DNA from 2 places in the Streptomyces sp. NPDC085927 genome. Region 2 is predicted to be linked to the other one. Evidence: riboswitches for the same ligand, from Rfam matches in the RefSeq annotation. Region 2 holds a riboswitch; the other holds the start of a gene.
What was found. Region 2 has a riboswitch for S-adenosylmethionine ahead of ACIF80_RS07355 (aminotransferase class V-fold PLP-dependent enzyme). Riboswitches for the same ligand answer to the same signal wherever they lie in the genome.
Positions count from the first base shown of each region.

Region 1: another riboswitch for S-adenosylmethionine. It lies ahead of thrC (threonine synthase); the one in region 2 lies ahead of ACIF80_RS07355 (aminotransferase class V-fold PLP-dependent enzyme).

Region 1 is NZ_JBITSN010000003.1:161,235-164,635, forward strand. It holds gene ACIF80_RS09770 (glucosyl-3-phosphoglycerate synthase) at 1-858, opposite strand, end outside; SAM riboswitch class I at 1,112-1,326, shown strand; gene thrC (threonine synthase) at 1,345-2,649, shown strand; gene ACIF80_RS09780 (MoaD/ThiS family protein) at 2,646-2,921, shown strand; gene ACIF80_RS09785 (cold-shock protein) at 3,353-3,401, shown strand, end outside.
Region 2 is NZ_JBITSN010000002.1:526,521-529,921, reverse strand. It holds partial or broken gene ACIF80_RS07360 (glycerate kinase) at 1-174, shown strand, start outside; gene ACIF80_RS07355 (aminotransferase class V-fold PLP-dependent enzyme) at 129-1,559, opposite strand; SAM riboswitch class IV at 1,762-1,878, opposite strand; gene trpD (anthranilate phosphoribosyltransferase) at 1,985-3,049, opposite strand; gene ACIF80_RS07345 (cytochrome bc complex cytochrome b subunit) at 3,223-3,401, opposite strand, start outside.

The sequences.
Region 1 (3,401 bases), on a different contig from region 2:
GCCGGCGCCGGTGCGTTCGAACTGGGTGAGCGCGGGGCGGACGAGGTGGCCGCGGGCCAGGCGGAGGTGGGCGGTGCGGTAGATCGCGGCGGCCATCCGGCCGAGGGCCTGGCCGTCCTGGTGGCGGTGTTTGCGGACGCCGACGTCGACCTGGGCGAGGGCGTCCAGGCCCACCAGGTGCAGGGCGTCGACCAGCATGCCCAGCTCGACGCCGTAGCCGACGGGGAAGGGCAGCCGTTCCAGGAGCGAGCGGCGGGCCGCGTACTCGCCGCCGAGCGGCTGCACGAAGCCGGCCAGCTGCGGCCAGTGCAGGTTGAGCAGCGGGCGCGCCATCAGCTCCGTGACCCTGCCCCCCTGGCCGGCCGCGGAGCCCAGGGGCCGGTCGTACATGGCCTTCACCAGCTGCACGTCCGGGTCGGTGAGCAGGGGGCCGACGATGCCGGAGACGAACTCGGCGGAGAACTCCCTGAGGTCCGCGTCGACGAAGCAGACGATGTCCCCCCGGGTGACCAGCAGGGAGCGCCACAGCACCTCGCCCTTGCCGGGCACGGCGGGGACGCGGGGCAGGATCGTGTCCCGGTGCACCACGGTCGCGCCCGCCGAGGCGGCCACCCGGGACGTGCGGTCGGTCGAGCCGGAGTCCACGACCACGATCTCGTCGACCAGCGGGACCCGCAGCATCAGCTCGTGCCGGATCGCCGTGACGATCCCGCCGACCGTGGCCTCCTCGTTGAGCGCGGGCAGCACCACGCTCACCGTCTGTCCCGTGGCGCGTTTCGCGGCCAGGAGGCGGTGCACCGGGCGGTCGGTCACGGACCAGGAGCGGTCGGCCAGCCAGCGCTCGACTTCTTCCAGCACGGTCGGCGGCTCCTCACCTCTGCGGTCCATAACCCCTCTGGTCCATACTCCTGCGTCCCGTACCCGGGCGGCCCGTACTCCCGTGATCCATGCCCTGTGATCCGTCTCGCGGTTCGGACGTGCCCTCTCCACCGCCCTGGCCTTCGGTTACAGTCTTGAACAACGCGGACGGGCCCCGCACATCGGGGGTCGCGACCCTCTCCGGTCCTCGCCCGCGCCGCACGACCCACAACCGCACGACACAACCGCATACAGCTCATCCAGAGGGGCAGAGGGAAACGGCCCGATGAAGCCCCGGCAACCCTCCAGCCGGTTCTCGTAGATCACCGTCGATCGACGATCACAGCGCATTGCGGCGTTCACCGCCCGGCGCGGTGGATCGCGTCGCTGATCGTCCTCGCGAGGCTCCCGGCTAGGGAAGGTGCCAAATCCGTCTCACGGCGAGATGCGTCGTGAGGAAGATGAGGAGAAAGGGCCTCGCCTCACATGGCTGTGCAGACTGCCGAAAGCACTACGGAATCCGCTGCCGGATCCGCCACGCCCTCCGTCGATCTCGGCCCCGCCGCCGCGCTGTCCTGCCGCGAGTGCGGCCACCGCGTACCGCTCGGTCCGGTCTTCGCCTGCCAGGAGTGTTTCGGCCCGCTGGAGATCGCCTACGACTTCTCGGACCACGACACCGAGGAACTGCGGCGGCGCATCGAAGCGGGCCCCGCGAACATCTGGCGTTACGCGCCCCTGCTGCCCGTCCCCGCCGACGTGGCGACCAAGCCGAACATCAACCCCGGCTGGACCAAGCTCGTCCAGGCCGACAACCTCGCCCGCGAACTCGGCGTCACCGGCGGCCTGTACGTCAAGGACGACTCCGGCAACCCGACGCACTCCTTCAAGGACCGGGTCGTCGCCCAGGCCCTGGAGGCCGCCCGCGCCTTCGGCTTCACCACCCTCTCCTGCTCCTCCACGGGCAACCTCGCCGGTGCTGTCGGCGCCGCCGCCGCCCGCGCCGGACTGCGCTCCTGCGTGTTCATCCCGCACGACCTGGAGCAGGGCAAGGTCGTCATGGCCGCCGTCTACGGCGGGGAGCTCGTCGGCATCGAGGGCAACTACGACGACGTGAACCGCTTCTGCTCCGAGCTGATCGGCGACCCGGCCGGCGAGGGCTGGGGCTTCGTCAACGTCAACCTGCGGCCGTACTACGCCGAGGGCTCCAAGACCCTCGCGTACGAGATCTGCGAGCAGCTCGGCTGGCGGCTGCCCGACCAGATCGTCGTCCCCATCGCCTCCGGCTCACAGCTCACGAAGATCGACAAGGGGCTGCGGGAGCTGATCGAGCTCGGCCTCGTCGAGGACAGGCCGTACAAGATCTTCGGCGCCCAGGCGGAGGGCTGCTCGCCGGTGTCGGCCGCGTACAAGGCGGGCCACGACGTCGTCCGGCCGCAGAAGCCGAAGACCATCGCCAAGTCGCTCGCCATCGGCAACCCCGCCGACGGCCCGTACGTCCTGGACATCGCGCGCCGCACCGGCGGCGCGGTGGAGGACGTGACGGACGAGCAGGTCGTGGAGGCCATCCGGCTGCTCGCCCGGACCGAGGGCATCTTCGCCGAGACCGCGGGCGGCGTGACCGTCGGCGTCACGAAGAAGCTGATCGAGAACGGCGACCTGGACCCGGCCCTGACCACCGTCGTGCTCAACACCGGCGACGGTCTCAAGACGCTGGACGCGGTGGCCGACACCGGCCTGACCGCGACCATCCGCCCGAACCTGGACTCCTTCCGAGAGGCTGGCCTCGCATGAGCGTGACCGTTCGCATCCCCACCATCCTGCGCACCTACACCGGCGGCAGGGCCGAGGTCGGCGCCGAGGGTGCCACGCTCGGCGACGTCATCGCCGACCTGGAGAAGAACCACACCGGGATCGCCGCCCGGGTCCTCGACGACCAGGGCAGGCTGCGCCGCTTCGTCAACGTCTACGTCAACGACGACGACGTCCGCTTCGAGCAGGGCCTTCAGACCGCGACCCCGCACGGCGCGGGTGTGTCGATCATCCCGGCCGTCGCCGGCGGCTGATCATTACCATCGGTAATCACGCTTACTGAGCGTTCACCGGATTGCCCCCTCCGTGAGAGAAGCGGAGGGGGCAATTCCATGGGGTTGAACGCGATAGAGTCGGGGAACACGGCCCTGATTTCCCCCTCGGGAACCATTAATTCCTGCCGCCCGCCCGACTGGATGTAGCCAAAGTCTGGGCCCTTTCTGCGGCTTTTGCGGCGTTTGCCCGGTCTGACTTGCCCTGAAATCGGACGAATTACCGTCACATTCCGGACCGGCGACGTCGAGATTTCTCGTCCGATTGACCTGTTGCAGAGGGCAGTTGGGCAGATACATTCAGCCGCGGTCGACGCGTTCCGGCGCACGCCCCCAACCGTTTGGGGAGTGAGGTCTGACCCGGATCCGCGAAGTGCGGATCTGTGCAAGGGCCAGTAATAGGGGAGTTAGGCATGGCTCAGGGCACCGTCAAGTGGTTCAACGCGGAGAAGGGATACGGCT
Region 2 (3,401 bases):
CGCGCCTTGCGCATGATCGTCCTGGGCACTCGCCTGCCCTCCCCCGCTGCCCCCGCCGTCCCCGCTGCCCCCGCCGTCCGGCAGGCGGTACCCGGCAGGACGCACGTACCGGGGCGGGCGACCGGGGCTCAGGCGGAGGTGTCGGGCACGCAGCGGCCGTCGACCGTCCGGTAGCTCCAGCGGGCGCCGCCGCGCACGAGTTCCCGGACGGCGCGGACGAAGCGCTCCACGTGTTCGTCCGGCGTGCCCGCGCCGAAGCTGACGCGGATCGCGTGGAGGGACGTCTCGCCGGGCGCCGCCTCGGGGGCGCCGCACTCGCCCCGGCCCCGCGGATCGGCGCCGAGCAGGGCGCGCAGCAGCGGGTGGGCGCAGAACAGCCCGTCCCGTACGCCGATGCCGTACTCGGCGGAGAGGGCCGCGGCGAAGTGGGAGCTGTTCCAGCCGTCGACGACGAAGGAGAGCACGCCGACGCGCGGCGCGTCGTCCCCGAACAGGGACAGGAACCGCACCTCGGGCACGTCCGCGAGCCCGTCCCGCACGGCGCGGATCAGCCGTTCCTCGTGGGCGGCCAGTGTGCCGAACCCGGTCTCGGCGAGCGCCTTGCAGGCCGAGGCGACGGCGTAGGCGCCGATGACGTTGGGCGAGCCGGCCTCGTGGCGGGCGGCGCCGTCGTGCCACTGGACGTCCACTCCTCCGTCCTCGCGCCGGGCGACCTTGCGGCTGGCGCCGCCTCCCGCGAGGTAGGGCTCGGCCTCCCGCAGCCAGTCGGCACGGCCGGCCAGGACGCCGGCGCCGAACGGGGCGTACAGCTTGTGCCCGGAGAAGGCGACCCAGTCGACGTCCAGCTCGCGCAGGCTCACCGCGTGGTGCGGGGCGAGCTGGGCGGCGTCCAGGACGATCCGGGCGCCGTGCGCGTGGGCGGCGGCGGCCAGCTCGCGCACGGGCCACAGCTCGCCGGTGACGTTGGAGGCGCCGGTGACGCAGACCAGGGCGGGGCCATTGGGGCCTCCCCTGCTCGAGCGAAGCCGAGAGCTTGGGGAAGAGTCGCGGGCGGCGAGGGCGTGTTCCAGGGCCCGGACGGCCTGCTCCGGGCTGTCCGGGGCGTCGAGGAAGGTGACGCGGGCACCGCGCCAGGGCAGCAGGGCGGCGTGGTGCTCGGTCTCGAAGACGAAGACCTGGCAGTCCTCCGGGAGGACGGCGGCGAGCAGGTTGAGCGAGTCGGTGGTGGACCGGGTGAAGACCACCTGGTCCCCGTCGCGGCAGTCGAGGAACCCGGCGACGGTCCGGCGGGCGTTCTCGAACAGCTCGGTGGAGAGCCGGGAGAGGTGTCCGGCGCCGCGGTGGACGCTGCCGTAGTAGGGCGCGTACGCGGCCACGTCGTCCCACACGCGCTGGAGCGCGGGGGCGCTGGCGGCGTAGTCGAGTGCGGCGTAGGTGACCTCTCCGCCGGTGACGAGCGGAACGGTGACGTCCCTACCGAGCACGGGCAGCGGGGGGCAGCCGGACGGGGCGGCGGCGGCAGGGGCGGTGGAGACGGCGGCGACGGTGGAGACGGACATGGCTGAACTCCCGTGGAAGCAGGCGGAATCACCACGCGAGCGCGCACGGCTCGAGCGTGGGAGAAGGTGGGGAAGGATCTGCGGAGGCGGGGCCTGCGGCCTCGAAGGGCACGTCAGAAGCGCCCTAACGCATTCGCTTGCTCAACGGAAGGCTCCCTCGAACGACCAGGACCCCTGGTGTCTCACTCGATCGAGTGCGAGGGGTCCGCGCTTGCCGTGAGCCCTGCTGCTCACGGCCTGGTCCTCACCCGGGGCACCCCGCCACGGACGGAGGGTTGCCGGACAGCCGGCCGGGGCCTGATGGCTGTCGCTCATGACCTGGTTCCACATCCTGCCACACGGGCCCGCGGCACGCGCAAGGCGCGGTCCGGATCCTGGACGGACCGGACCGCGCCCTCACACCCGCCGTACCGCTCGGACGCGGCTCACGCGTTGCTGACCAGCACCCAGCGCTCCAGGACCCGCCGGGCGGCGCCCGAGTCGATCGACTCGGCGGCCTTGGCCATCCCTGCCCGGAGCTGCTCCGCCAGCGTCCCGGTGCCCGGTTCGAGCGCCACCAGCGCCGCCGCCGAGTTCAGCAGCACCGCGTCCCGCACCGGGCCGTGCTCGCCGTCCAGCACCCGCCGGGCGACCTCCGCGTTGTACGACGCGTCGGCGCCGCGCAGGGCCTCCAGCGGCACGGTCTCGAGGCCGACGTCCCTCGGGTCGAAGCGCTCCTCGGTCACCTTTCCGTCCCGGACCACCCACACCGTCGAAGGCCCGGTGGTGGTCAGCTCGTCGAGGCCGTCGTCGCCGCGGAACACCAGCGAGGAGTGGCCGCGGCCGGCGAACACGCCGGCCATGATCGGGGCCATCCTCGGGTCGGCGACCCCGACGGCCTGGGCCCTGACCCGGGCGGGGTTGGCCAGCGGGCCCAGGAAGTTGAACACCGTCCGGATGCCCAGCTGGCCTCGCGCGGCCGCCACATGGCGCAGCGCCGGGTGGAACTTCACCGCGAAGCAGAAGGTGATCCCGGCCTCCTCGGCGACCTCGGCGACCCGCCGCGGGGACAGCTCCAGGTTGACGCCGAGCTTCTCCAGGACGTCGGAGGCGCCGGACGCGGAGGAGGCGGCCCGGTTGCCGTGCTTGACGACCTTCGCCCCGGTGCCGGCGATGACGACGGAGGACATCGTGGAGATGTTCACCGTCCTGGCGCCGTCACCGCCGGTGCCGACGATGTCCACGGTCTCCCCGGGCACCTCGATGCCGATGGCGTGGTCGTACATCGCCCGGACGCAGCCGGTGATCTCCTCGACGGTCTCGCCCTTGGCCCGCAGGGACACGGCGAACCCGGCGATCTGCGCGTCGGTGGCCTCACCGCGCATGATCAGGTCCATCGCCCAGGCGGTGTCGTCGGCGGACAGGTCGTGGCCGTCGAGCAGGCCGTTCAACAGGGCGGGCCAGGAGCGGCCCGCCGCGGTGTTGCCTCCTGCGGGGGTCACAGCGCTCATCAGCCGCTCCTGGGTCCTCGACGTCTTCGGCAGACGGATGGGTAGGGGGTTCGTCCCCACCCTATCGATCCCGGGGCACGACGAAGGGCCCCCGTCCGGTCCTCGGACGGGGGCCCTTCGCAGTCGTGTGGCGACTCGGTTGCCTTGGGAAGGCGGTTGAGGCGGTGCGGGGATCAGTGGTGGCCGTGGCCGCTCGTGATCTCCTTGTACTCCTCGACGGTCGGCTTCGGAATCTGGGACTCCTCGCCGTAGTAGCCCTTGCTGAGCTTGGCGCGCAGCTTCTCGAGCGGCTTCACCTTGCGCTCGACACCGTTCTCGTCGACGAGCGGGCCGATCTCGGCCGGCTTGTACT